One region of the Rhodoferax sp. GW822-FHT02A01 genome, then DNA from elsewhere that is predicted to be linked to it. Evidence: riboswitches for the same ligand, from Rfam matches in the RefSeq annotation. Region 1 holds a riboswitch; the other holds the start of a gene.

What was found. Region 1 has a riboswitch for thiamine pyrophosphate ahead of thiM (hydroxyethylthiazole kinase). Riboswitches for the same ligand answer to the same signal wherever they lie in the genome.
Region 2: linked by a shared signal. The riboswitch ahead of thiC (phosphomethylpyrimidine synthase ThiC) and the one ahead of thiM (hydroxyethylthiazole kinase) in region 1 are both predicted to bind thiamine pyrophosphate.

What each region holds. Positions count from the first base shown of each region.
Region 1 is NZ_CP152376.1:3,061,289-3,075,971, reverse strand. Features, by position in the region: gene AAGF34_RS14390 (NADH:flavin oxidoreductase) at 1-860, opposite strand, end outside; gene AAGF34_RS14385 (trimethylamine methyltransferase family protein) at 887-2,470, opposite strand; gene AAGF34_RS14380 (LysR substrate-binding domain-containing protein) at 2,610-3,509, shown strand; gene AAGF34_RS14375 (glutathione peroxidase) at 3,522-4,040, opposite strand; gene AAGF34_RS14370 (CHRD domain-containing protein) at 4,144-4,512, opposite strand; gene arsB (ACR3 family arsenite efflux transporter) at 4,666-5,709, opposite strand; gene AAGF34_RS14360 (arsenate reductase ArsC) at 5,717-6,223, opposite strand; gene AAGF34_RS14355 (helix-turn-helix domain-containing protein) at 6,241-6,564, opposite strand; gene AAGF34_RS14350 (CheR family methyltransferase) at 6,652-9,699, opposite strand; gene AAGF34_RS14345 (PAS domain-containing protein) at 9,704-11,389, opposite strand; gene AAGF34_RS14340 (flavin reductase family protein) at 11,760-12,296, shown strand; TPP riboswitch at 12,333-12,426, shown strand; gene thiM (hydroxyethylthiazole kinase) at 12,465-13,295, shown strand; gene thiE (thiamine phosphate synthase) at 13,289-13,957, shown strand; gene thiD (bifunctional hydroxymethylpyrimidine kinase/phosphomethylpyrimidine kinase) at 13,947-14,683, shown strand, end outside.
Region 2 is NZ_CP152376.1:1,258,536-1,273,218, forward strand. Features, by position in the region: gene thiO (glycine oxidase ThiO) at 1-958, opposite strand, end outside; gene thiC (phosphomethylpyrimidine synthase ThiC) at 970-2,889, opposite strand; TPP riboswitch at 2,965-3,074, opposite strand; gene AAGF34_RS05985 (EAL domain-containing protein) at 3,096-5,264, opposite strand; gene AAGF34_RS05990 (HDOD domain-containing protein) at 5,326-7,476, opposite strand; gene AAGF34_RS05995 (GGDEF domain-containing protein) at 7,846-9,471, shown strand; gene AAGF34_RS06000 (HDOD domain-containing protein) at 9,468-10,754, shown strand; gene AAGF34_RS06005 (response regulator) at 10,751-11,152, shown strand; gene AAGF34_RS06010 (response regulator) at 11,160-11,570, shown strand; gene AAGF34_RS06015 (Hpt domain-containing protein) at 11,582-11,950, shown strand; gene AAGF34_RS06020 (hypothetical protein) at 12,102-12,479, shown strand; gene AAGF34_RS06025 (sigma-70 family RNA polymerase sigma factor) at 12,499-13,014, shown strand; gene AAGF34_RS06030 (anti-sigma factor) at 13,011-13,703, shown strand; gene AAGF34_RS06035 (hypothetical protein) at 13,730-14,224, opposite strand; gene AAGF34_RS06040 (dicarboxylate/amino acid:cation symporter) at 14,436-14,683, shown strand, end outside.

The DNA of each region.
Region 1 (14,683 bases):
CCACCGGCAAATTCCAGGTGCGGCGCGCTGCGCATGCCCTGCACCGGAATGACGTCGGTCAGACCGGCGTCGGTATCGATATGGCCCCGGATGATGTTGAGGAAGTCCACCATGCCCGACTTGGCCAGATAGCGCGCAATGCCCAGGCCCTCCTCTGCCGTCAAACCACCCGGCTGCGCCTCGTCGGCCACGCCACGCACCCCAATGATGAAGTCCGGCCCCACGCGCGCACGGATGGCCTTGAGCACCTCCAGCGTGAAGCGCACCCGGTTTTCCAGCGAGCCGCCGTAGGGCGACTCCAGCGTATTGGTCACAGGCGACCAGAATTGGTCCATCAAATGCCCATAGGCCTCCAACTCCAAACCGTCCACACCGGCAGCATGCATGCGCTCAGCGGCATCGGCATAGTCCTTGATGATGCGTGCAATGTCCCAGTCTTCCATCTTCTTGGGGAAGGCCCGGTGCGATGCCTCGCGCTCATGCGAAGGCGACACCACCGGCAACCAGTCGGCCTTGGACCAGCTGGTGCGCCGTCCCAGGTGGGTGATCTGGATCATCACCGCCGCGCCGTGCTCATGGCAGGCGTCGGTGAGGTCTTTCATCCACGGAACCACTTCATCCTTGTAGGCCAGGATGTTGTTGAACACGGGCGGGCTGTCACGCGACACGGCTGCCGAGCCAGCCGTCATGGTCAGTGCAATGCCGGCCTTGGCGCGCTCGACATGGTAGGCGCGGTACTTGGCCTTGGGCATGCCGTCTTCAGGATAAGCCGGCTCGTGGGATGTGAGCATCAACCGGTTCTTGAGCCGCAGATGTTTGAGTTGGAAGGGTTGCAACAGGGGATCGTTCTCGGGAGCCATGGAGAGTCTTTCGGATGGAATTGCGTTCAGTACCACTGATCGGTGGTGGCGGCCTTCTTGCGGGCCACAAAGTCTTTCAGGGCCTCATCGACGGCCACGTCCATGACGGGCGCCTCGTAGTCGGCCAGTGCGGTCTTCCAGCGTATGTTGGCACGCGTGGCGCTATCGGTCTTGCCGGCCTCGACCCAGGATTCAAACGGCGTGTTGTCGGAGATGGTGGAGTCGAAAAAGGCGGTGGTGTAGTTGGCCATGGTGTGGGCACTTCCCAGGTAATGGCCGCCGGGCGTGACTTCCTTGAAGGCGTCCATGGCCAGTGTGTTGTCGTCCACCACCACGCCGCCCAGGTAGCTGTGCAGCGCGCCGCAGAAGTCGGCGTCCATCATGAACTTCTCGTAGCTCATGGACAGCAGTCCGTCGAGGAAACCCGCCGAATGCAGGATGAAGTTGGCGCCGCAATGGATGGCCGAGAGCATGGACATGACGCTCTCCTGCATGGCCTGACCGTCGGGCAGCTTGGAGGTGGTGAAGGAGCCCGCGCAGCGCAACGGCAGATTCAGGCGGCGCGCCAGCTGGCCAATCACCATGGAGCCGATGGCGGGCTCGGGCGTGCCAAAAGTGGGCGAGCCCGAACGCAGCGACATGCTGGACAAAAAGTTGCCATAGATCACCGGCGCACCGGGCCGCTCCAGTTGCGTGATGGCGCAGCCCACCATGGTCTCCGCATGGGCCTGGGCGATGGCGCCGGCATTGGTGACCGGGCCCATGGCGCCACCCAGAATGAAGGGCACGATCACCGCAGCCTGGTTGGCGCGCGCGTAGGCCCGTGCCGACTTGGTCATGGTGCCGTCCCACAGCAGCGGCGAGTTGACGTTGACGTTGCCCAGGATCACGCAGTTCTGGTCAACAAACTCACGGCCAAACAGGATGCGCGACATTTCGATGGAATCCTCGGCACGCTCTTCCGAGGTGATGGAGCCCATGTAGGCCTTGTCGGAGTAGCGCATGTGCGAATACACCATGTCCAGGTGGCGCTTGTTGACCGGCACGTCGGTAGGCTCGCACACGGTGCCGCCGCTGTGATGCAGCCAAGGGCAGGCATAAGCCAGCTTGATGAAGTTCTGGAAGTCCTCCAGCGTGCCGTAGCGGCGGCCCCGGTCCAGGTCCATCACGAAGGGCGACCCGTAAGCCGGAGAGAACACCACGTTCTTGCCGCCGATTTGCACACTGCGCTGCGGGTTGCGCGCGTGCTGGGTGAACTCCCTGGGTGCCGTCTTGAGTATCTCGCGCACATGGCCCGGCTCGAAGGTGACACGCATACCGTTGACCTTGGCGCCGGCCTTGCGGAACAGGTCCAGGCATTCGTCATCATCGCGGATGTCCAACCCCACCTCGGCCAGGATGCGCTCCGCAGTCACTTCGATCTTCTGCAGGTTTTCCTCGCCCATCACGTCGTAGGTCGGGATGTTGCGCTGGATGTAGGCCGGGCCATTGATCTTGGCCTTGGGGTCGCGGCGCTCGCGTCCGCCGGCACGACGGTGCTTCTTGTGGTCGGTACCCGCAGCCACTGGTGGGAGTTCGGCGTCTGAGGTGGAGGCTACTGCTTCGGTCATCGTTTCTGCCTTGTTGTTGGTGGACTGGCGCAGAGAGCTGCACCAGCGACTGACCCTGAGCCAGCCGTGAGCCCAGCTTATGCCAAACGTCCGTGTCTGTGAATGGCAAACGCACTCATGTCTGTCATAAACTCAGCTTATGACCGACACCAAAACCAACCAAAGTCTGAACAACCTGTTGGTGTTTGAATCCGCCGCGCGCCGGGGCAGCTTTACCCGCGCTGCGGAAGACTTGGGGATAAGCCAGCCTGCAGTCAGTCACGCCATGCGCCTGCTGGAAGCAGACCTGGGTGTGGCGCTGTTCGAGCGCCAGCACAAGGGCGTGCAAACCACCGAGGCTGGCAAGTACCTGTTGGAGCAGGTGGGCATGGGCCTATCCCTGATCGACCAGGCACTGCGCGAAGTGCGCGGCATGCAGGCGCACCAAGTGACGCTGGCCGTCTCCACCGCGACCGCCACTTGGTGGCTGCTGCCCCGCATTGCGCGCTTCAAGCAGATGCATCCGGATATCGAGCTGCGCGTCATCACCACCGACACCGACCTGGACCTGGCGCGCGAGCGCATAGACCTGGCTGTCACCCTGGGTGCAGACGACTTCGCCCACTACCAGCGCTGGCATTTTGTCGATGAGGAAATCTTCCCGGTCTGCAGCCCAAAATTCCTGAAAGAGAATCCGTTGCCGGATCTCAAGGCCTTGGCCCATAGCCCCCTCTTGCTACTGGAAGAGCGCTACCGCCCGCGCATGGCCTGGAAGGATTGGCTGGCCCGCTTTGGCATCAGCCTGCCGCGCCAGCCCCGGCTGTTTCGCTTCAACGACTATTCCATCGTGCTGCAGGCGGCCATTGAGGGACAGGGTGTGGCGCAGGGCTGGCGACATATCGTGCAACCGCTGATCGCGCAGGGCCTGCTGGTGCGCCCCATTGACGCCAGCGTGACGACGGATCAGCCTCTCTACATCACGGCCCCTCAGGGCAAGGCCTTGCGCACCGATGTGGCATACCTCAAGGATTGGCTGGTGGCAGAAGCCAGCACCAGCTAGAGCAGGCGCCGTTCAGCGCAATGCCTGCTCTATGGCCGCCACCAGCTTGGGACTTTGTGGCTCCACGTCGCTGGGGTAATGGCCAAGCACTTTGCCGCTGCGGTCTATCAGGTACTTGTGGAAGTTCCACTGCGGTGTGGCACCGGTTGCCTGGGTCAATGCCCCATAGAAAGCATTCTTGCCCGGCCCGGAGACTACCGTCTTGGCAAACATGGGGAACTTCACGCCGTATGTGTTGAAGCAGAAGTCGGCAATTTCCTTGGAGTTGCCCGGCTCCTGTTTGCCAAAATCATTGGACGGGAAGCCCAGCACCACCAGGCCATCTTTTCCATACCTGGCGTACAAGGCCTCCAATCCCTCGTACTGTCGGGTGTAGCCACAGTAGCTCGCCGTATTGACCACCAGCAGCACTTTGCCGGCGTACTGGCACAGGTTCTGGGGACTGTCGTCCTGCAGACGCGGGAACTGGTACTGCAGCAGCGCAGGGCATGCTGTGGGAGTTGCTGGTTTGGTTTGTGCCATGGCTGCCATCGACGTGCATATCAAACCCAGGAGCGCAAGCGCGCGCCACTGGAACCACGAGCGAAACCATCTGCCGCCTGCGTATCGCTCCATTGGAAGTCCCTGACTTGGCTTACGGCGCGGCTGTCACCTGGCCGCGGATTTCACCGCCGGGGTTGGCCGCCGTATGCAGATTGGCATACCACTTGCCGGCCAACAGATCTTGTGCCTGGGCCGGAGTCAGTGTGGCCGTACCCTTGATCGGACTCTCCACCGACCCGGTGAAGCCCAGGGCAACGCCCGCATTCTTTCCCACATCAGCCGGACCATGGAAATGCCCCGCCTTTGCCGGTCCCGTCAAACCCGAATAGGTAAGCGTCCAGCTAAGTTGATTGGTCTGTGTGTCAAACGTTCCGTCCACCATGCCTACGCCTGCACTCGTTGTAGCAGGAACTTCGCTGGCACCGGACAGTGAAGCCTTAATACGCATGGTATCTGCCATACACGCGCCGCTGAATGCCAGCAGCGCTCCAACCAGAGATGTGGAAAGTAGTTTTGACCGGTAGTTCATGAATGCTCCTTGGAAGTTGCCATGCCCGCGTGGGGATGCAACGACTGTATGACTAAGGAGTAACCTCTTGAACCAAGTGGTAATTCAGGCCGCTTCCCTGCGCTCGTACCACCCCTTGGAATGGTTGACAATGGCGACCACCAGCAGCATGACCGGCACCTCGATCAACACGCCCACCACGGTTGCCAATGCGGCTCCCGAATGGAATCCAAAGAGACTGATGGCTGCAGCCACCGCCAGCTCGAAGAAGTTGGAGGCGCCAATCAGCGCCGAGGGGCAGGCGATGTTGTGCTTCTCGCCAACGGCACGGTTGAGCCAGTAGGCCAGTGCCGAGTTGAAGAACACCTGAATCAGGATGGGCACCGCCAGCAGACCGATCACCAGCGGTTGCTGCAGGATGGCTTCGCCCTGGAAAGCGAACAACAGCACCAGGGTTGCCAGCAACGCAGTGATGGACCAGGGGCCGATGCGGGCCATGGCCGCATCGAAAGCCGCAACACCCCTGGACAACAAGGACCTGCGCAGCCACTGCGCCAGGACGACCGGAATCACGATGTAGAGCACCACCGAGGTCAGCAAGGTATCCCACGGCACGGTAATGGCAGAGAGCCCGAGCAGAAAGGCCACCAGCGGCGCAAATGCCACCACCATGATGCTGTCGTTGAGCGCCACCTGCGACAGGGTGAACAGTGGGTCTCCGCCGGTCAGTCGGCTCCACACAAATACCATCGCCGTGCAGGGCGCGGCGGCCAGCAGGATCAGGCCGGCGATGTAGCTGTCGAGCTGGTCCGGCGGCAGCAATGGTGCAAACCAGTGGCGGATGAACAGCCAGCCCAGAAACGCCATGGAGAATGGCTTGACCAGCCAGTTCACAAACAGCGTGACGCCAATGCCCTTGATGTGCTTGCGCACCTCGCCCAAAGCGGCGAAGTCCACCTTCACCAACATGGGGATGATCATGACCCAGATCAGCAACCCCACCGGCAGATTGACCTTGGCAATCTCCATGCGGCCAATGGCCTGGAACACATCCGGCAGGAATTGCCCGCATGCAATGCCGATCACGATGCACAGGAAGACCCAGACTGTCAGGTAGCGCTCGAACACGCTCATGGTTTGTGTACGCATTGAGGGCTCAGGCCTTGGAAAGTTCGCGTGCGCTGGTCTGCAGCACACTTTGATCCAGCTTGCCAGCAGGCAAGCTGACCAGCAGCTCCAGACGACGTTTCATGGCGTGCAGGGTCTTGCGAAATGCTTCCAGCTTTTCCGCATCCGTGCCGTCGCCCTCGGAAGGGTCTGGATAGCCCCAGTGGGCAGTCGCAGGGTGTCCAGGCCAGATCGGGCAGACCTCGCCGGCGGCGTTGTCGCAGACAGTGATGATGAGGTTCATCTGCGGCGCGCCGGGGATTGCAAACTCGTCCCAACTCTTGCTGCGCAAGCCCTCGGTGGAAATGCCTGCCTTTTGCAAAACCTGCAGACCCAAGGGATTGGGCTGCTGGTTTTCGCGCGGGCTGCTGCCAGCGGAATAGGCCTTGAAGCGGTCCTTGCCCATGCTGTTGAGCAGGGCTTCGGCCAGGATGCTGCGCGCCGAGTTGTGGGTGCACAGGAACAGTACATTCAGTGGTGGGGTTGTCGTTGTCACGGGTGGTCTTTCGGGTTTCAGCAATCGCATTGCGTGGAGGTTTCTGCCAGGCAGGCCTGGCCCTGGCAGCAGTTCTGGGTCAGGTAGGCCAGCAAGGCATTCATCTGGTCAAAGCGGGCGCGGTAGATCAGGTTGCGCCCGGAGCGCTCCTGGGTGATCAGGTCGGCGTGCAGGAGCTCCTTGAGGTGAAACGACAGCGTATTGGCCGCCACGTCCACCTTTTCTGCCAGGGCACCAGGGGTCAGTCCGGGCGCACCGGCGACAACCAGCATCCTGAACACCTCCAGCCGGGACGACTGGGCAAGCGCCGCGAGGGCTTTGACTACTTCGTTGGATTCCATAGTTCGATGATAATGGAATAATGTGACAAGCCCGTGTCACAGTGCCACAAGCCTGCCGCCTTTTGAAAAGTAGGCGGGCTTAGCGAATCAGTTCCGGTCCTGTGCCTGGGCCAGCAGTCGGTGGTTCGCTTCCCGCAGTGCCTCTTCAATCTGCTTGCGCTCGGTAATGTCCTGAATGGCGCCCAACAGTCGTATCACCCTGCCGGCCTCCATCACGGCCATACCTTGTGAGCGCACCCAGATGGCGCGACCCCTGGCCGTCTGTAGCGGCAACTCCAGATCCCACGCGGTCCCATGCTCCATGCCCGCCTGAAAAGCCGTCTGAATTGCTGTTCTGGCCTGCGGCGCATAGAACTGGATCGAGGCCTCTTGTGTGGGTGCAAGCGGTGGGTCCACCTCGTGAATTCTGCAAGTCTCCGGAGACCAGTACAGTGCGCGGCTCTGCACCTCGAACTCCCAGCCGCCGACCTTGGCCAATTCACCGATGCGCTCCATCAGCGCACGCGTGGTGGCCAGCGCAGTGCGCACGCGCACGATTTCGGAGATATCGACAAATGAAATCACCGCACCTTCGATGACGTTGTCCAAGGTGCGATACGGCTGGATACGCAAGGTGTACCACTGTCCCTCGGGGGTTTGCACTTCGCGCTCCAGGGGCGCCAGATCTGCAAGGACTTTCTTGATATCGGCCACCAGGCTGCTGTAGCCCACCAGATTGGAAACAATGTGCGCCACCGGGCGCCCCACATCGGAAGGGATCAGATGGATGATGCTGCTGATTGCCGGGGTGAAGCGCAGGATGCACAACTTGAAGTCCACGAACACCGTGCCGATGCCGGTGCCCGCCAGCAGGTTGTTCATGTCATTGTTGACATGCGAGAGGTCGGTGACCTTGTTTTGCAGCTCGGCATTGACCGTAGCCAGCTCTTCGTTGACGGACTGCAGCTCTTCCTTAGATGTCTCCAGCTCTTCATTGGTGCTTTGCAGTTCTTCGTTGACGGACTGCATTTCTTCGTTGCTGGACTTGAGCTCTTCGTTGGAGCTCTCCAGTTCTTCGTGGGTGTTCTGCAGGTACTCATCCTTGGCCCGCAACTCCTGCATCAACGCCTCGATGCGTGCGCGGCTGTCAGATGCAGTCACGTCGGCGCTGCCGTTTGCCGCTGCGAGCGGCGCAGCGTGGGGCGCATCCTGCAGGATGACCAGAAACACCGGTTCCTCCGGTACACCCGCGCCGCTGGCGCCCACCTGATGGACCAGCACATGGACCTGCGTGTAGTGCCCGTTGGTCTTGACCATGAGGTTGAGGGCTTCACCTGATTTCTGCGTGGCTGCAGCAGTACGCAGGGCCGTACTCAGACCGGGACGCAACCCGTCGCGCGCCATCCTGAGAATGTTCTGCACCCCAACCTCCCCCGCACTGGGCTCCAGGTACATCCCGGTGCGTCCATGCAGATAGGCGATGTCACCCTTGGCATTGACCAAGGCCGCGGCCGGGGCCACGCGCTTGATCAGTTCCTGCTCCATCAGCTCACGCAAGGGCGGCTTGAAGGAATACGCTGCCTTGGTAGGCCGCCCCTGGCGCGCTGGGGACTCATCTGTTGGCAGCGGTGCAAGCAGGAAACCCAGGTTGGGCTGTCCAGCCGACTTTTCGCCGCTGCGCAGATACAGCTTGGACTTGCGATCCAGCACAGCAAACAGGGCGTCGTATTCGCCAATGCCCTCAGAGCTGCCCAGGAACAGCGTTCCGCCGGGCCGCAGCGCGTAGTGAAACAACGGGATCAGCCGCTTCTGCAAATTGGCGTCCAGGTAAATCATCAGATTGCGGCAGCTGATGAGGTCCAGCCTGGAGAAAGGCGGGTCCTTGATCAGGTCCTGTTCGGAAAACACCAGCAGATCGCGGATGCTTTTGTGGATGCGATAGCCCGCGCCATCGGGCTCCTGCACAAAGTAACGGGCCAGCCGCTCCGGGCTGATGTCAGCGGCAATACCAGCCGGATAGAGCCCGGCCCGTGCCACCGCGATAGCCCGGGCATCGATATCGGTGGCAAACACCTGCACCGTGTAGCTTTGCTTGCGCAATTGCATCTGCTCGACCAGCAGAATCGCCAGCGAATACGCCTCCTCGCCGGTGGAGCAGCCGGCCGACCACACACGCACCGTGGCGCCAGAAGGCTTGCCTTCAAACAGCGAGGGAATGACTTCATCAGCCAGCACCTGGAATGCCTGCGGGTCACGAAAGAAATTGGTCACACCGATCAGCAGGTCACGGAACAGCTCCTGTGCCTCGGTCGGAGTTTGCAACAGGAAGGTGACGTACGTCTCCAGCGAGTCCAGCTGATGCAAGGTGATGCGTCGCTCGATGCGGCGGCAGATGGTGCTGGGCTTGTATTGCGAGAAGTCGTGCCCGGTCTGGGTGCGCAGAAATACAAATATTTCCTTGAGCGCGCTTTCGCTCATGGGCATGGCTGAATGGACGGTACGCGACAGCTTGCCCATGCCATGGGCAACATAGGCCATGAGCTGTGCCGCCATATCCGCTGGCGGCAGCTGGTAATCCACCAGACCGGTGGCGATGGCGCTACGCGGCATGCCATCGAACTCGCTGGACGCCGTGCTTTGCGCCATCACCATGCCGCCTACGCCCTTGATGGCACGCACGCCCAGCGTGCCATTACTACCCGTACCCGACAGCACAATGCCAATGGCGCGCTCCTGCTGGTCCTCCGCAAGCGACTGGAAGAAATAGTCAATCGCCAGACGCTGGCCACGCGGCGCCAGTGGCTCGACCAGATGCAGCGCGCCAAGCTGCAGTGCCATGTCAAAACTCGGCGGAATGATGTAGGCACAGTTGGGTTGAACCACCATGCCTTCTGTCACCACAAAGACCTGCATGCGGGTGTAGCCTCGAATCAGGTCGCTGAGAATGCTCTTGTGGTCGGGCGCCAAGTGCTGTACCAGCACAAAGGCCATGCCGGTGTCGCGGTCCGCAGGCATGCCGGCGAAGAAGGCCTCAAACGCAGCCAGACCACCGGCAGAGGCGCCGATTCCGACAATAGGGAAAGACACTGCACCGGAATCCACAGCAGCCACTGCACGATCATCCGTGCTGCGTGTGGCGTTTTTCTTGTTTGTCATACCTTCATCCTTGCGGCACGCGGAGTTCGATCCAGAAGACACTGCCTACCCCCATGGTGCTTTGCACTCCGACGCGGCCTCCCATCAACTCGGTCAGGCGCCGGGTCAGGACCAGGCCAATGCCCGTCCCTTCCGTTCCCTTGGACTCCTGCCCGAGCCGGTTGAAGGGTTGGAACAGCTGCGACATCTTCTCCTCGGACAAGCCCTCACCCATGTCCTGCACGCGGATGCATAGCGTCTGCTGCGCGTCGCTGCTCACCGTCACATCCACCACGCCATTGACGCGGTTGTACTTGATGGCGTTGGACAGCAGATTCACGATGACCTGCTTGAGCCGCAAGGGATCGGCTGTGGCCACCAGCGAATCGCTGAGCACCGGAAAATTCACCTGGATGCCGCTGCGTTCCGCTTGGGGGGCAATCAGGCTTTGGCAATCAGCCAGCACTTGCGATATGGCAACCGGTTCCAGTGACAGCGCGAGTTTTCCGGACTCAATGGACGACAGATCCAGTATCTCGTTGATCAGCGCCAGCAGATACCAGCCCCCGCGCAGGACCATCTGGATATTTCTTTGCTGCAGCGTGGTCAACTCCGGGGTACCCGACTCCAGCAACTGCGCAAACCCCAGGATGGAATTGAGCGGCGTGCGCAACTCGTGGCTCATGCTGGAGAGAAAGTCCGACTTGGCCTGGTTGGCACGCTCGGCCAGGGCGGTGGTGCGCTGAAGTTCCAGGTTCTTCTCCAGCAGAACACGGTCCAGCTCCTTGCGGACGCTGACGTCGGTATTGATGCTGATGAAGTGCGTCAGTCGACCCTGGCCATCGCGTACCGGGGAGACCACCAATTGGTTCCAGAAGTGGCTTCCATCCTTGCGGTAGTTGACGAACTCACCGCTGAAGTCCCTTTGCGCCTGGATGGCCTGCATGAATGCACACTGCGTATCCGGATTGGTCAACGGTCCATTGAAGATGCTGCAGGAAGCACCGATCAGCTCCGGCTCGGAGTAGCCGGTCATCGTTAGAAAGGCCTGATTGGCGGAAACCACCTGCAACTCCGGACTGGCGATCAGCACACCCTGTGATACAGCCTTGAGTGCAATGTCGCTGATGCGTATGTGGTCCTGCTCCAGCTTTCTTTCATTCACGTCGGTCAGCACCAGTCGGTGCAGCGCCTTGGTGGTCGATCCGGAGTCGAAGGTGGAACGCAACAAGCTCCAAAAGGTACTGCCACCGGCACGCAGCAGACGTACCTCACACGACTGGGGAAGGCCCGTATCAAAGAGTTTCTTGCGGTGCAGATAGTAGATATCCTGATCCGCTGCCCAGATGAAGTTCTGGAAGCGTTTGCCCACCAGCGCATCGCGCGACAAGCCCAGCAGACTGCCTCCTGTGAGGTTGGCCTCCAGAATGATTTCCGCCTCGCTCAAGGTGCAATAGCCCACAGGCGCCAGGTCATACAGATCAAAGTAGCGGCTACGCGCGGCAGCGAGCTCAATCTGCATGCGACGCAGCTCCTCGTTCTGCAGCTCCAGTTCAATCTGATGGACACGCAGTTCGTGCACCAGTTGTCTGGAGGTCAGTGGGCTGACGATTGCACGGCGCTCCTGCCGGTCTGCTTGCCGCACATCCAGCGCGTCCAGGTCGGGCTTTTGTGGCGCTGCAGAACTATCCTCGTCCGAACCAATACCCATATCGCACCTCCAGGGGGGTGGCAGGTGGCTATGCAGCTTGCACTGCGCAGGTTCATCCGCCGTGGCTCGACAAAGAGCCAGAAACAAATCGCTGCCCATTGGATGGGAAGCGGACTTCTTGGGTACGAAGAACCGATCAGGCTTGGCTGACCCTAGTTTGCAGGGATGAAGAAAAACATGGCGGCCCCTCCCGGAGCCACGCTGTCCCACGGCTTCGTGGGCTTTAGCTATTGGGCCATTCTATGCCAGGGGCTGCACCACTACTTGATCTGAAACAGTTTCACACGATTGCGGTTCAGGTGTCGCTTGGTTGAAGATGTAGAGTGACCCGATCCGCAGGATATTCAACCCGACTCAGGAGTCCCACGACATGCCCAAACGAACTTTCCCCCTGGCGAAGGTGTATGGACTGCTGGAAACCGGCCCGGTACTGCTGCTGACAACAGCGCACAAGGGGGCGTCCAATGTCATGACACAGTCATGGCACACCATGATGGAGTTCGAGCCACCGATGGTGGGATGCGTGGTGAGCAAAGGCAACTTCAGCTATTCCGCGCTCAGGGCCACCCGAGAATGCGTGCTCAACATTCCGACTGCTGAACTTGCGAAGAAGGTCGTGCAGTGCGGTAACAGCACCGGCCAAGCCATGGACAAGTACCAGGCATTCGGCCTGACCCGCACCCCGGCATCGCTGGTCGCCGCGCCCCTGATTGCCGAGTGCTACGCCAGCCTGGAGTGCCGGGTCGCCGATACGCGCATGGTCAATCGCTACGGCTTCTTTGTGCTGGAGGTGATCAAAGCCTGGGTAGATACTTCAATCAAGAAACCGGACACGCTCCACCACCGGGGACATGGCCTGTTCATGGTGGCAGGGGACACCATCAAGCTGGCTTCCAAGATGAAGTGAGGCTTCTTTCGGTTGCACCACAACATCACCGATAATCCACCCTGCTAGAGGTGCCACCGCCGGTGGCTGAGAAATACTCTTTGAACCTGATCTGGGTCATGCCAGCGTAGGGAAGCCCGCTTCGCTGCTCTTTGCATGGTCCCGGTCCCTGACCACACTAGGAAGACCATGACCGACCTGCTCTCCCCCTCCGACATCTGGGCCGACATCACCGCTGTGCGAGAGCGTGCCCCCCTGGTACACAGCATCACCAACTTTGTCGTGATGAACCTCAACGCCAATGTGCTGCTGGCCGCCGGTGCATCGCCCGTGATGGCCCATGCCCACGAAGAGGTGCAGGCCATGGCCGGCATTGCGCAGTCGCTGGTTCTCAACATCGGCACGCTGGAGCCCTACTGGATCGAGAGCATGCGCCTGGCCTTGCAGACCGCCACACAGCGTGGCATTCCCACGGTGCTGGACCCGGTGGGTGCCGGTGCCACGGCCTACCGTAACGAGAGCATCGAGCTGTTGCTGGGCACCGCTGCACCCACCGTCATTCGCGGCAATGGCTCGGAGATCATGAGCGTGGCTGGTGCCAATGTGCAGACCAAGGGCGTGGACAGCAGTGCCGCATCCAACGATGCGCTGGGTGCGGCGCGCGCCCTGGTGGCGCGCACCGGTGGCGTGGTGTGCGTGAGCGGCCCGACCGACCACATCGTGGACGGCAAACGCTGGGCATTGCTGGGCAACGGCCATGAATGGATGACCCGCATCACCGGCGTGGGCTGCTCGGCCACGGCCCTGATCGGCGCCTTCTGCGCCGTGCAGCCCGACGCCTGGCGCGCCACAGTCTCTGCCATGGCGCTGATGGGCGTGGTCGGTGAAGTGGCTGCCGAAAAGGCCGTGGTACGCCGCCAGGGCGTGGGCAGCATGCAGGTGATCATGCTCGACGAATTGCAGTTGCTGGACCAGGCCACATTGGAGCAGCGTCTGAAGATGGAATTCAAGCCTTGGTAACTCACGCTCAGGCCACACCTTGGAGCCGCGAGCGGCTGCGCGAAGCTCTGCGCCTGTATCTGGTCACCGACCAACCCAGCCTGAAAGGTCGCACCTTGACCGATGTGGTGCTGGCTGCGGTGCAGGGCGGCGTGACCTGCGTGCAACTGCGCGAGAAGCACGCAAACAGCCGCGACTTCCACGCGCTGGCCATGGCCCTGATGGACCTACTGCAGCCCTTGCAGATTCCGCTCATCATCAACGACAGGCTGGACATTGCCCTGGCGTGTGGCGCACAGGGTGTGCATCTGGGGCAAAGCGATCTGCCGGTGGCAGCGGCACGCGCCTTGCTCCCGCCGGGGGTCTTCATCGGCTGGTCGGTGGAGACACTGGACGAAGTGATGCAAAGCGCGAGCCTGCCGGTGGACTATCTAGGCGTGAGCCCGGTCTATGCCACTCCCACCAAGACCGATACCGCCACGCCCTGGGGACTGGATGGTCTGCAGCGCGCACGCGCCGCAACGCCGCTGCCGCTGGTGGCCATTGGCGGCATCCATGCCCACAACGCTGCTGCCGTGTTGCAGGCCGGGGCCGATAGCCTGGCCGTGGTCAGTGCCATCTGCTCGGCCGATGACCCGCGCAGCGCCAGCCAACACTTGAGAGACCTGATCGATGCCCATTGATTTGCCATTCACCTACCCCCGTGTACTGTCCATTGCCGGCTCCGACAGCGGCGGTGGCGCCGGCATTCAGGCCGACCTGAAGACCTTCAGCGCGCTGGGCTGCTTTGGCATGACGGCCATCACCGCCCTCACCGCGCAAAACACCCAGGGCGTGCGCGCCATCCATGGCGTGCCGGCGCAGATGCTGACCGATCAGATCGATGCGGTGGTGGAAGACATTGGCGTGGATGCCGTCAAGATCGGCATGCTGCACTCCCCCGAGATCGTGCGCACCGTGGCCCAGGCCATTGACCGTCACGCGCTGCAGAAAGTGGTGTTCGATCCGGTGATGGTCGCCACCAGCGGCGCGGTGTTGATCGACAACGAGGCCATAGACGTCCTGGTGCGTGAGCTGTTTGCGCGCACGGCTGTGATCACGCCCAACCTCGACGAAGCGGGGCTGCTGGTGAAGCGCAAGCTTCAGAATGAAGCCGACATGGAAGCCGCAGCCAACGCCCTGCTAGCCATGGGCGCCAACGCGGTGCTGGTCAAGGGCGGGCACTTGCAGGGTGAGGCAGTGAGTGACCTGCTGGCGCTGGCGACCGGCGAGAAGGTCTGGATGCGCGACAGCCGCATCCACACGCCCAACACGCATGGCACCGGATGCACTCTGTCTTCGGCCATCGCCGCCCATCTGGCGCTGGGCCAACCCCTGGCAGAGGCGGTGCAATCTGCCCGCAGCTACAT
Region 2 (14,683 bases), 1.8 Mb from region 1:
AGGCGGGCTGGTCGTTGTCCAATGCCGGGCGCAGCGCGGCCGACAGACGTTCCACCCGCGCCTCACCAAAGGCCGGGTGCAGGCTGTACAAGGCACTGCCCAGCTCCAGCATGGAGCGCAGGGTGACCGGCCCGGTGTCTTCGGACTCCAGCTCGGTGGCGCCGACCACAAACGCATGGTCCGGGCGTGGTGCCACATAGAGCTGGTAGCGCGGATGCATGAGCCGCACGGGTCGCTGCAACTGCACGCCTTTGCATTCCACGCGCAGCACCTCGCCACGCACACCGCGCAGCTGCGGCAACGCCGACTTGCTGCCCACACCGCGTGCATCCACGCAGATGTCCACGGCCACCTCCAGACCGTTGCGCGCCACCATGCGTTGCGCTTCCAGCAGTTCGACCGGCACGCCTTCGTGCCAGACGGCGCCCAGCCGGTCCAGCACACCGGAGAGCGCCGCCATCCACTGCTCGTTGGAGAGCTGCCCCTCGCCCAGCAGATGCAGGCCGTTGGCAAAGCGCCCGGCCAGAGCGGGCTCCAGTTGGGCGATGGCTGGAGCGTCCAGCTTTTGCACCTGCGTGGCAAACGCGGACGGCAGCTTGTGCTGCAGCAGCCGGGTGAAGTGCTGCAGGGAACTCTGGTCGGGAGCGTGGGCCACCACCAGCGTGCCCTGCTGGCGGTAGTACACCGGCGGCGCATCCGGGTGATCCGCGTGCAGCGCATCCACCCATTGCGGCCAGAGCTGCATGGAGCGCTGCCCCATGGCGAACACCACGGCGTCGGAAACCGCCAGTTCTGCCAGCGGCGAGAGCATGGCTGCAGCCGTCATGGATGCCGTGTCCAGCGCGTCACGCCTGCGGCTGTCCAGAAGCGTGACGCGATGGCCGGCACGCAGCAGCCGCCAGGCCAGCATACGGCCAGCCAGACCGGCGCCCGCAATGCCTATGTGCAAAGGCTTCATGCGCGCGCCTCTCAGAGATAGATTTCGCTGCCGGCCTGGCGGAACTCCTGGGCCTTTTCGTCCAAAGCCGAGCTGACTTGCTGGATGGCAATCACGCCCGCTGCACCCTGCAAGGTGGTGCTGGCGGGGTTCAGCCGCGCGAAGTCACGCACTTCCTGCGAGATCTTCATGGAGCAGAACTTGGGGCCGCACATGGAGCAGAAATGCGCCACCTTGGCGTTCTCTTTGGGCAACGTTTCGTCGTGGTAGGCCATGGCGGTGTCCGGGTCGATCGCCAGGCGGAACTGGTCTTCCCAGCGGAACTCGAAGCGCGCCTTGGAGACGGCGTTGTCCCACATCTGCGCGCCGGGGAATCCCTTGGCCAGGTCGGCCGCGTGGGCGGCAATCTTGTAGGCGATCAGGCCCTGCTTGACGTCATCGCGGTTGGGCAGGCCCAGGTGCTCCTTGGGCGTGACGTAGCACAGCATGGCCGTGCCGTACCAGCCGATGTTGGCAGCACCCATGGCTGAGGAGATGTGGTCGTAGCCCGGCGACACGTCCGTGATCAGCGGGCCCAGGGTGTAGAAGGGCGCCTCGAAGCAGGCCTCCAGTTGCTTGTCCACGTTTTCCTTGACCAGTTGCAGCGGCACGTGACCCGGCCCTTCAATCATCACCTGCACGTCGTGCTTCCAGGCAATCTGCGTGAGCTCGCCTAAAGTGTGCAGTTCGGCAAACTGGGCTTCGTCATTGGCGTCGGCGATCGAGCCCGGACGCAGGCCGTCGCCAAGCGAGAAACACACGTCGTAGGCCTTCATGATGTCGCAGATGTCTTCGAAGTGCTCGTACAGAAAGCTCTCGCGGTGGTGCGACAGGCACCACTTGGCCATGATGGAGCCGCCGCGCGAGACGATGCCGGTGAGGCGGTTGGCGGTGAGCGGCACATAGGCCAGGCGCACGCCGGCATGGATGGTGAAATAGTCCACGCCTTGCTCGGCTTGCTCGATGAGCGTGTCGCGGAACAGTTCCCAGCTCAGGTCTTCGGCGCGGCCATGTACCTTTTCCAAGGCTTGGTAGATCGGCACGGTGCCGATGGGCACGGGTGAGTTGCGCAGAATCCATTCACGCGTCTCGTGGATGTTGTCGCCAGTGGAGAGGTCCATCACCGTGTCGGCGCCCCAGCGGATGGACCAGACCAGCTTGTCCACTTCTTCCTCAATGGAAGAAGTCACTGCAGAGTTGCCGATGTTGGCATTCACCTTCACCAGGAAGTTGCGGCCGATGATCATCGGTTCGCTCTCGGGGTGGTTGATGTTGGAGGGGATCACGGCGCGGCCGCGGGCCACTTCGTCGCGCACGAACTCGGGCGTGACCTGCTGCGCCATCAACGCACCAAAGGCCTGGCCCGGTTTGGGCAGACGCTCGGTGGCCAGGCGCTCCTGGAGTTGCGCACGCACCAGGTTTTCGCGGATGGCGATGTATTCCATCTCGGGCGTGATGATGCCCTTCTTGGCATAGTGCACCTGGGACACGTTGGCGCCCGCCTTGGCGCGGCGCGGTACCGGGGTGTGGGCCATGCGCAAGGCCTGCAGACGCGGGTCCTGCAGGCGCTGGCGCCCGTAGGCACTGCTGATGCCCGGCAGCGCTTCGGTGTCGCCACGCTCGGCGATCCAGGAGGCACGCAAGGGTGCCAGACCGCGGGTGATATCCACGGGCACCGAAGGATCGGTGTAAATGCCGGAAGAGTCATACAGCCGCAAGGCCGGATTGGGCTCGCGCCGCGGCTCACCGCTGCCAGTGTGCACCAGCGTGTCGCTGAGCGTGACTTCGCGAAACGGCACGCGGATGTCCGGGCGCGAACCCTGGATATGGATGCGGGAAGAGCCCGGGAAAGGCGTGCGGGTGATGCGGCTGGCGAGGCCCGCGGTATCTACGGTGTTGGATGTTTGGGTCATGGCGGTCTCCGGTTGTAAAGAATGGAGCCTGCCTGGGCGGCCGGGTTGTGCCCTGGGAATTGCCAGGTGGGACCGGTGCCAATATGCGTTGTTCCCTACGCGGGAATGACCCCGATCAGGTTCAGCGGGTTCCACCAAAGTGGTCTCAGCCTCGACTTTCGTCTACGGCGCCCCGACAAGCCCGGCCAGTGTATGCGAAATTGGATTCAGTTGAGTGTGTGCAGCTCTGCGCCGCCCGACGCTTGCGCCGAAAGCAGCTCCACCAACTTGCCCTGCGCCATGGGCTGATGGTAGAGAAAGCCCTGCATGATCCTGCAGCCCGCGTCGGCGAGGTACTTGGCCTGCACGGCCGTTTCCACCCCTTCCGATACCAGGTTCAGGCCCAGGCCCTGCGCGATGGCCACAATGGCCAGCACCACCGGGAACTGGGCACCCGAGTCCTGGATTTCCATGACAAAGGAGCGATCGATCTTGATGGTATGGATAGGGAAGCGGTGCAGATACGACAGCGATGAATAGCCCGTCCCGAAGTCGTCGATCGCCACGCTCACGCCCAGTTGGCAGAGCTTGTCGAGCTGATCGATGGCATTTTGCGGATTGCGGATGCAGATGTTCTCGGTCACCTCGACCTCGATCTGCCCGGGCGGGATTTGGTGGCGCACCAGCGCGTTCTTGAGTTTCTCGAAGAAGTCACCCCGGTCCAGGTACTGCGGAGAGATGTTGAGCGACAGGCGCATGGAGTCGCCCCCAAGTGCCGTCCACTCCAGGAAGTCACGGCAAATGGCCTCCAGCATCCAGTCACTGATAGGCAGGATCAGGCCGCTCTCTTCGGCAAACGGCAGGAATTCGCCGGCTCCCATGAAGCCGCGCGCGGGATGGTTCCAGCGCATCAACGCCTCGGCGCCGATGATCTTCTGGGTGCTGATGTCCACTTGCGGCTGGTAGAACATTTCCAGCTCGCCGCGCTCCAGGGCCATGTGCAGGTCATGCTCCAGCACGATCTTCTGGTACGAGGTTTCGAGCAGGCTGGCATGGAAGAACGCGTAGCCGTTCTTGCCCTGCGACTTCATGTGGTACATGGCGATGTCGGCATTGCGCACCAGTTCCTCCTGCTGCGAACCGTCGTAGGGGTACAGGGCAACACCAATGCTGGCCGACACGTGCACGGGCTGACCAGCCACCTGAAACGGCTGGCGCAGACAGTCCACAAACTTGCCCGCGATCAGCGCGGCGTCCTGGCGGTCGCTCAGCTCTGGCAGCACGGCGGTGAATTCGTCACCTCCCAGGCGCGAGAGCGTGTCGCAGCGGCGCAGACAGGCCTTGAGCCGCGTGGCCACCTGCTGCAGCAGGGCATCGCCTGCGCCATGGCCCAGCGTGTCGTTCACCACCTTGAAGCGGTCCAGATCAATGAACATCACCGCCAGATTGGTCTCGTTGCGCTTGGCCTGCAGCAATGCCAGGCCAAGGCGGTCTTTGAACAGCGCGCGATTGGGCAGCTCGGTCAGGATGTCGTGATAGGCCTGATAGGCAATCTGTTCGTCGGCGCGCTTGCGCTCGGTGACGTCACGCGCCACGCAGTAGGTGCCGCCTTCGGTCTTGTGGCGCGCATCCAGCTTCACCGAGTCACTGTCCGTGCCCGGCTGAATCATCACCATGACGATGCTGAAGGTGCGTGGCTCGTTTTCTGCGCGCAAAGGCTTGAGCCGCAGTTCCACGCTGCGCGATTGCGAAAACGCGGTGCGCCCTTCGTTGAACACATAGTTGGCGCGCTCCATATCGCCCTCATACACCACGGTGGAGTAATGCTGACCAATCAGCTCTTCGCGCCGGTAGCCCAACAGTTGTTGTACGCGGTCATTGATGAAGGTGAAGCAGCCGTCCGGACCCAGGGTGTAAATGATGTCTGGCGAGCTATCCACCAGATAGCGGTACATGCGCTCCGAGCGCTTGAGCTGCTGCGCGATGCGCTGGTTTTCCGACTCCAGGCGCCGCTGCTGCAGGGCATTGCCCACGGTCTTGTAGAGCTCTTCCCTCGGATACGGCTTGCGCAGATAGCCGTAGGCGCCCTGGCGTATGGCTCCGATGGCTGCTTCAATTTCGGTGGCACCGCTGGTCACCACGACCTGGGCGTCCAGATTGCGCACGCTGATGAAGTCCATGACATCATGCCCGCTCACTTCCGGCATGTGCAGGTCAAGCACCACCAGATCAAACGGCGTCCTGCTCAGGTGTTCAATGGCTTCCCGTCCGCCGCCCGCAGTTGTGATGTGGTAGCCCCTGCCGTTGAGCAGCTCCAGCAGACTGGCCAGCACGCGGGGTTCATCATCCACCAGCAATACGCGTGGCTGGTATTCGCCTACCGGAGAGTTGAGCAATTGGGAGGACTGTAGAAACGCGGCATCGGCCGATGCGCCCTTTCCAGCCGAAGCGTGGGTATCAAACACGATCTTGCAGGAAAGGCATGCCGGCGCCGCTGCGAGCGGAGGCCGTCACGGGCACGGGCAATTCCATCTCGAACGCGGTGCCCATGGCACTGCTCTGGCATTCGATTCTGCCGCCCAGCTTCTTGACCAGACCATGCACAATACTCAGACCAATGCCGCGATTCGTGCCAGCCTTGGTGCTCTGCACGGGAGAAAACAGCCGGCTACGCAGTTGGGGCGGAATGCCGGGACCGTTGTCCTTCACGCACAGCGTGTAGTAGGGGCGGCCATCCCGCTGCACCGGGCCACCGAGCGCGATCTCGATACGACCGCCCTTGGGCATGGCCTCGACAGCATTCTTGATCAGGTTGACCAGGATCTGCTTGATCGTGTCGGCCGGGCCTTCGATCTCGCAGTCGCGCTCCGACAATTGCGAGAGGATTTCCACCGACGGGGGCAGGAACTTGCTCTCGCGAAACAGGCGCACCACATTGCCCACGACGTGATTGAGATTGACCTTGCCGGGCGCGACCACGGGGGCCGCGCCGACAAACTCATTCATGATGTTGCCGACACGGTCGATTTCTTCATTCAATACGCTGAGCTCGCCTTCCACGGGTTCATGCCGTGTGAGTTTGTCATCCAGCACACCGAGGTAGTTCTTGATGATGGACAGCGGATTGTTGACTTCGTGCAGCACGCGCCTTGCGCTTTCCCGATGCTCTTCCTTGATGGCAGTGATACGGCGGTCGATCTCGCTGCGATCGCTGTTGACCACATTGAGCGCCGTAGCGGCCTGCACACCAAAGGCCTGCAGAAAGCGCTCGCGCCGCTTCAGATCGGGCATGAGGCGAGCGGGAACACCACCCACCAGCACGCCCAGGCAACGCGCGCCACTGGTCAGGGGAATGCATACCAGGCCATCCGCATCAAAGGTGCGCAGGAGCTGCTCTTCGTTCAGATTGAGCAAACCATCCTTGCGGCTCAGGAAAGCCACCCGGTTCTGCAAGGCGCACTGCGCGATGCCGCCACCAGCCGACAGCATCACGGAAAACTCGGACAACCGCTGCAAATGGTCCGCCACGGACACGCCGACCAGTGACTGGGCGTTGCCGCTCATCAGCAGAATGATGGTGTTGTCCAGGTCGTACAGGATTTGGGCGTTCTGGCGTATGACCTTGAGGAGCTGGTTGTCATCCTTTTGCCGCGCCAGCGATTGCCCCACCTCGGCGGCCAGCGCCATGTGCTGAATTTCCTCGTTCATGCGCTGCTGGATCGGGTTGGCCGCCGGAGCACCCAAGGTCTGCGGTGGCGTCCAGGCCTCCAGACCCGACAGATCAATGCCCAGATAGGCTGCTGCCTTTTCCACCTGCCCGGCGGCTCCCTGCGTGATCGCCAGCAGGTTCTCGCCGGAAATCTTGCACAGGTAGCCGGCATCTTCGGCCAGCGGCAGCGCTGCGTCGTGCGAAGCGAGCGCATGGGCCAGATGAACAATGCGGATCAGCGGGTGCGCACCCTCGACCCGGCTGGCCGGCTCATGGTGGTAGAGCACCGCATCGGCCATGTAGGAGTCCAGATTCCAGCGCTCGATCAGCCAGGCCCCTGCCTCCACATGGGAAATCTGCAGGCTACGCTGCTCCAGGGCGCACAGCGTCTCGTTGTCGGGCGAGTAGAAGATGCTGGTGTAGTCGTCGGGCGCGGCTGCCAGCAACGCCATGCGACCAACATCGTGCAGCAGGCCGGCGAGATAGGCTTCCTCACCATGCGCATAGTCCATGGCCCGGGCCAGCTCGCGCGCAATGACGGCCGTGGTCAAGGCATGCTTCCAGAAGACGCGCAGGTCACTGTTGGCGGAATACGGAAAGCTGTTGAATGTCTGCAGCACCGACTCGCTGATGACCAGGGTTTTGATCATGTCCGAGCCCAAAGTGGAAAGGGCCTGCATCAGGCCCACTTTCTGTCCACCCCGGTTGTAGGCTGCGCTGTTGGCTACGTTGAGTACCTTGACCGTCATGCCCGGATCGTTGGCCACCAGCTTGGCCATTTCAGCCATGCCCGCTCCGTCTGCTTGGCACAACCCAAGCAACTTGAGCAAGATTTGTGGCATCGCAGGCAGCTTCGCAACCAGCAACCGGTTGCGAATGTCCTGATCAGACTGGATCATATGTGACGATATTAGAGCCAACTGTTTTATATTGGGTACTCATAAGGGTACCACGAGCCTTGCAGGCGGTTCAATCGAAACAGACCCTCACCAGACAGGGGAGTGTGTCGTACAGACCACACTCGCACAACCTTGCCCGAGCAGTTGGCGCCGACTTTACACGGCTGCGATATTGGCACGGTCATGGACACAACCACCTCGACAGCGTCATGCTGCGCCCATGGCGGGACCGACCTGGGGCGGTTTGCTGAAACGCGTTAGTGAATGGTATTCTCCAGATTAATAGCAATTGTTGGAGGATGAATGTGAGCATTGGCAGGCGAAATCTCTAATTCTTGTTTCCATGCCCTTCCATTCAACTAATCCACCATGAGCTCCCCCACCTTGGATCGGGTCCTGGATGCCGTGCTGCGGGTAGACGGCAAGCTCGATATCCTGTTCGTGTCGGAGCCGGGCCAGCGCTGGTTTACCCAGATTCCTGGCGCGCAGATACCCAAGAATTTTGCAGAGGTTGTACACCCGGAAGACGTCGCGGGCTTCCGTCAGGCGCTGGCCGGGACAGCTGAAACCTTCTCGCGCGACCTGCGCATTCTCAAGGGTGGTACGGAGTGCTGGATCAACCTGCGCTGCTATCCACTGTCGGGTGTGGGTCAGCACGTTTTCTGCATATTCGATATTTCCCGCTGGAAGACCGAAGACTTCGCGCTACGTCGGGCTGCCGAAAATGACGAGCTCACCGGCTTACCCAACCGCGCCTTCCTGAAGAAGACAGTGGACGAGTACATACAGGAAGGCAAGGGACCGTTCTCCATCGCCCTGCTGGATCTGGACGGCTTCAAGAAAGTCAACGACACCTATGGCCACGCCATGGGCGACGCCGTGCTGGTGGAAACCACCAAACGTCTGGTCAAGCTCATTGGGCCGGGTGACATGATGGCGCGCCTGGGTGGTGACGAATTCGTGCTGCTGTACGGGGGCAAAAACGCGGAGGCCGCCAAGCTGGCACTCAAGAACGTGCTGCTGGCCGTAGCCCGTCCCTATGACACTGCGCCGCACAATGCCTATCTGGGCGTGAGCATCGGCGTGGCGGAGTACCCGCTGCATGGTGAGGACTACTCCACCCTGCTCAAGAATGCCGACACGGCCATGTATTTCTCCAAGAACGCGGGCAAGAACCGTGTCACCGTGTTTGCCGCGACTGAGGCCAATGTGGACTTCTCCATCCGGGCCGCCATTCACAACGGCATTCAGGAAGGCGAGTTCTACATGGAGTACCAGCCACAGTACGACATGCAGAACAATCTGGTTGGTGCCGAAGCGCTGATGCGCTGGGTCAACCGCGATCTGGGACGCGTCAATCCGGACCAGTTCATCCCCATCGTGGAAGATTCGGGCCTGATGCCTTTTCTGGGCAAATGGGCCTTGCGCTATTCCTGCTACCAGCTCAAGAAGTTCCACGCCCTGGATCCGGACTTTGTCATGTCGGTCAATGTTTCACCCGTGCAGTTCGGCAGCGACAACTTTGACGAGCAAGTGCTGGAAGTGATACGGGAGTCCGGCATAGATCCCTCCAGACTCGTTCTGGAGATCACGGAATCCACTTTGATGAGCAGCCAGCAGAAGACCGAGAGGGCGCTGGCCCGGTTGCGCGAACACGGTATCCGCTTCTCGATTGACGACTTCGGTACCGGCTTCTCCAGTCTGTCGTACCTGACCCGTCTGCCGGTGTCCAGCATCAAGATCGACAAGGCTTTTGTCACCGCCATGGGTGAAGACGGCAGCGAAGCCATATCGGATCGCAAGCTGATTACCGCCATGATCAACCTGGCGCACAGCATTGACCTCAAGGTGGTGGCCGAAGGTGTGGAAACCAATGCCCAGTTTGCCTTCCTCAAGGCTGCCGGTTGCAACCTGGTCCAGGGTTACCTCACCGGCAGACCTCAATCGGCGGAAGCATTGAGCCGATTGCTACAACCCCAGGCGGCTGTCGCATGAGCTCCAGCGTACTGGACAAAATCCTCCAGGCCATGGATTCGTCCAAAGGAGTTCCGGCGACGGAGCGCTCGGTCGCGTCGGTGTTGGGTGCACTGGACAGCAGCGAGGACGGCAAGCAGCGGGTGGTGGACCACATCATCGAGGACTTTGCGCTGACCCAGAAGGTGCTGAAGCTGGCCAACTCCTCCATGTATGCGCCCTTCTCGGGCGGCTCGGCCTCCGTCAGCTCGGCTGTGGACGTACTGGGTTCCGAGGCGGTGCTGCATCTGGCCCTGGGCGCCGATCTGGTGTCCGAAGAGGAACTGCGCAAGGATGAGCACCTGTCCCAGACCCTGATGGCCTCGGAGCTGGCTCGCAATGCCTGCGTTGACCGGGCTGAGGACGCCTCGATCGCCACCCTCATGTACGAGATCGGCCGTCTGATGACCAGCCGATACCTGCCGGTCGAAACCGCTGCAATTGCGCGCCAGGTCGCGGCAGGCAAGACCCCCGATGCAGCTGCGCTGGCTGTGCTGGGTGTTTCCTTTCAGGATCTAGGAGTGGAGCTGGCCGCACGCTGGAATTTGCCCCAGACCCTGCGCGCCACCATCGATGGCAGCGGCGACCCCACACTGGTGGGCATCGCACGGTTTTCAAGCTCCGCGTCCGCGCTCATTTCTGAAGGGAAGGTCGAGGCGGCGCATGCATTGCTGAACGACCTGGACCTGCCGGGCGTCGACAAATCCCGCCTGGGCGCCATCGTCAGCAGTCAGGCCGAACACATACGCCAGACGCGACCCGCGCGAGTGGTCGCGTCCAACGAGTCACGGCTGGACACGCTGCTCAAAGACCTGCAAAAGGAACACAAGGCGAGCCTGGAAGAGCTGGCCAACACCCTGCTGCCCGGCATCAGCGAGGTGCTGCATACGGCGCACTGCCTGCTGTTCATGATCACGCGCTCCGGCGAAATGCGGGTGCGTTGCGCCTATGGCAAGGGCATTGATGAGCTCAAGAGCCGCCTGCGCATATCCGCGGAATTCATGCCCACGGCTTTTCATGCCTCCATCAAGAACCAGATGGATGTCTCGATAGCGGACGTCTCCAAGCTCAAGGACGCGTCCTTGCCGGAGGGTTTTCGCGCATTGTTGCCCACGGTGACCAAGTTCGTCATCCTGCCCATTGCCAACAGCAGGGTCTCGGGCCTGCTGTATTGCGACTGGGACACCGACGTGGTACTCAAGCCCGCAGAGATGGAGGGCATCAAGAAGCTGCGCGAATTCATGCGCCCTTACTTCCCTGCATGAACACGACGCAAAGGCCCCTGGAAGTTCTGGTGGTGGACGATGACCCGTTCGCACAGGACCTAGTCCGCGAATCCTTGGGCGCATGGGGAAGCATGACGATCACCTGTGCGGACGACGGCGTTGCCGCCCTGCGCCTGCTGCGCTCTGCCAAGGTCCTGCCCGATGCACTGGTCTGCGACATCTACATGCCCAATATGGATGGGCTTGAATTCCTGGAGCAACTCGCGCGCATGCAGTTCAAGGGCGCGGTCATTATCGTCAGCGGAGTCAACATCGACATGCTCGACATGGCCCGCCAGATTGCCAGTACCAGCGGCCTGGAGGTGACCGGCGCCTTCGTCAAGCCGGTTGCCCACGTCCAGTGGGCCAACGCACTGGGCCTGAATCCGGCAGGCTGACTCCACCATGGTCAAGACCACTTCCCCGGAACTGGAACGCCGCTCCATCAACGTGCTGGTCGTTGACGATGACTCTTTTCAGCTGGATCTGAGCGCAGAGCTGTTGCGCAGCCTGGGCTTTGGCGCCGTGGCCGGCGTCACCAGTGGCGATGAGGCCCTGCAACGGCTGGCCGAACAACCGGGGCATTTCCAGCTCACCCTAATCGACCTCCAGATGCCCGGCATGGATGGCTTTCAGTTCATGCAAAGCCTGACGCAGTTGGACTACTCCGGTGCACTGGTGATCGTATCGGGTCAGTCGGAGGACGTTATGCGCGGCGCGGCCCTGGTTGCCAAACTGCATCGCGTCACCCTGCTGGGCACACTCCCCAAGCCGCTGGAACGCGATACCCTTGCCGCCCTGATTGCCAAGCTCTGAAGCCAATCGCCATGCCCCTGCGCGCACTGGACAATGAACTGGAACTGCTGCCACTCTGGGACGCAGGCGCCCTTGCGCGGGCAGTTGGCGACAACCCCACCATCCACAAGCGCTTGCTGGGCAAATACCTGGAGAGCGCACCCGCAACCGCCAGCGCCATTGCGACTAGTGTTGCGCATGGGGACTGGCAATCGGCCTCCGAGCATTCACACCGGCTGAAATCGTCATCACGCGCAGTGGGCGCCATGCGTTTGGGCGCACTGTGCGAAGCGCTGGAACGCGAAGGGCGCGCAGCCAATGGCGCAGGCTGTACCGCGTTGGCGCAGGCAGTTCTTTCCGGGTTTGAAATGGTTGCAACGCTGATCAGGGCGCAGCTGTAGCATGGGGCGGATGACCAAAGGCGCGCGACAGAACGACATCAACTTTTTTTGACGGGCATGGAATAAAGCGGGCTCCCGCAGCGTTTATCCAGTGCGCACACCTTGATGCGAACCTTGACCGGAGACTTCCATGAACCTGCATTTTTCCCCATTGCCCCGCAAAGCGGCTCTGACACTGGTATTGGCTACTGCCCTGCTGGGCGCCTGTGCCTCCATGGGCAAGGCACCTGCCATGGTGTCGGACGGCGTACTGACCGGCCCCAACGGCATGACGCTCTATACCTTTGACAAGGATGCCGCGGGCTCTGGCAAGTCAGTATGCAACGGCCCCTGTGCCAACAACTGGCCGCCGTTGATGGCCGCAGACTCGGATGCAGCCAAGGGCGACTACTCCATCATCACCCGCGACGATGGCAGCAAGCAATGGGCCTGGAAAGGCAAGCCCCTGTATTACTGGGCCAAAGACAGCAAGCCCGGCGACAAGACCGGTGACGGCTTCAACAAGGTGTGGCAGGTTGCAAAACCATAAGACATACTGAAGCTGCTGCATGCGCTCTTCCCTGCTCGAACACATTCCGGCCATGCGGCGCTATGCGCGCTCGCTGACCGGAGACGTGTGGGCAGCGGATGACCTGGTGCAGGACACGCTGGAGCGTGCCTGCTCCCGCTGGCGCCTGTGGCTGGCCGGAACCAACCTGAGAGCCTGGCTGTTCACGGTCATGCACAACCTCTATATCAGCGAGGTGCGCCAGGTGCAGCGCCGCGCAGCGCCGCACCTGGTATCCGATATCGACGAGGTCAGCCACGAACTGCACGCTCCTGCACCCATGACGGATTTGCAGCTGGATCTGCAGCGCTGCCTGTTGCGCTTGCCGGTGGACCAACGCGCGGTACTGCTGCTGGTGACTGTCGAAGACATGTCCTATGCGGAAGTGGCCAAGGTCACCGGCGTACCTCTGGGCACCGTCATGTCGCGCCTGTCTCGCGCCCGGGAACGTATGCGTGAGCTCATGAGCGAACCTGCCGATGGTGCCGCGGCAACCCCTTTGAGGCGATTGAAATGACTGCAATGCATTCGGACACGCTGGACGCGTCTCTGCGCAATCTGCATCAAGAGGTGCTGGATGAACCGGTGCCGCAAACCTTGCAGACAGCTGGCAACGCGTTGGCAGAGTTGCAGGACCGGGTGGCGCGCGAGCGCCGCTGGCTGCACACGGCTGCCGGTTTTGTGATGGCGGCCGGGTTGGGCTGGTTTGCCCATGGCTATGTGCAGCAAAACGCCCTGCAGATGTCCCGCAGTGCCGTGGAGCGTGAGTTTGTGCGCCAGGCCAGCTTTGCCTACAGCGTCTACCTGCCGGAAAAACGCCATCCGGTGGAGGTGGCCGCCGCCGAGCAGGCCCACTTGGTGCAATGGCTGTCCAAGCGCCTGGGCAAGCCGCTGAAGATCCCGCAATTGGATGCGCAGGGGTTTGAACTGGTGGGCGGGCGCCTGCTGCCCGGCGATGCGGGAGCGCGGGCCCAGTTCATGTTCCAGGATGGCCAGGGGCGGCGCCTGACTCTCTACATGGGTGCACTGGAGAAGTCGGCCAACAAGGCGGACACCGACGCCACCCAGTTCCGCTTCGAAACGGATGGCTCGGTCCCCAGCTTCTACTGGGCCGAGCAAGGCTTTGGCTATGCGCTCTCAGGCCAGGTGGACAAGGCCACACTGATGGCGCTGGCCACCAGCGTGTACAACCAGCTCATCAACTAAGACCGGCTCGGACAGGTCCGTTTGCTTTAGAAGTCAATCGCCAAGGGCGTAGGCAGCTTGTCATCCAGGTACAGGCTGTACTCGTCCCAGACGCCTTCGCCGTAGTGCTTGTCGCACAGAGCTTCAATGTCGGCCAGCGTGATGAAGAGCGTGCTGAACATGGTGTCGTAGAAGAACGGCTCGCTGGTGCCCGCCTCCACGTCCTCTTCAAAGTGGTAGCCGTGCACCCAGACGCGCTTGCCCGCGTGGCGGGCTTCAAAAGCTGCCTTGCGCTTCTGGTACTCGACTTCTTCGTATTCGTCGTCATCCATCTTGCGCAGGTGGAAGGCGTTGCCATGCAGGGGGTGGGCGGGGTCCAGCTGCAGGTCCACCATCTGCCAGTCGGTGGAGATCTGGGTGGCCACATTGGCCAATTGTTCGGGGGTGATGTCACCTTCCCAATGCACCACGTCGATGCAGCGGGAGTGGCCCACCTCTCCGTCCCAGATGCTGGCGCTGTGTTTCATGGTTTTGGGGTTCATAGGACAAAAGTCTCCGGTTGGTATGGCCGCTATCTTAGGAGGAATCCCGCAACCATCGCCAAATGCGCAGTGGCATCCGTTCGCCAACGCCCTGCGCGATGTGGTTTTCCACACTTGTGGCGCAACCCGCATGGGCACAGAATGCGCGCACATTCTTACAACGAGGAGCATGGAATTGAAACGTCTAACCAGTCATCTGTATTTCTGGGTTCTGATCGCGATCATCCTGGGCGGCACCTACGGCTACCTGAGCCCCACAGATGCCGTCAAGCTCAAGCCGTTGGGGGATGGCTTCATTTCCCTGGTCAAAATGCTGATCAGCCCCGTGATCTTCTGCACAGTGGTGCTGGGCATTGCCGGCGCGGGTGACATGAAGAAGGTCGGGCGCGTAGGCGGCAAGGCGCTGCTGTACTTTGAAGTGGTGTCCACCTTCGCCCTGGCCATCGGCCTGATCGTGAT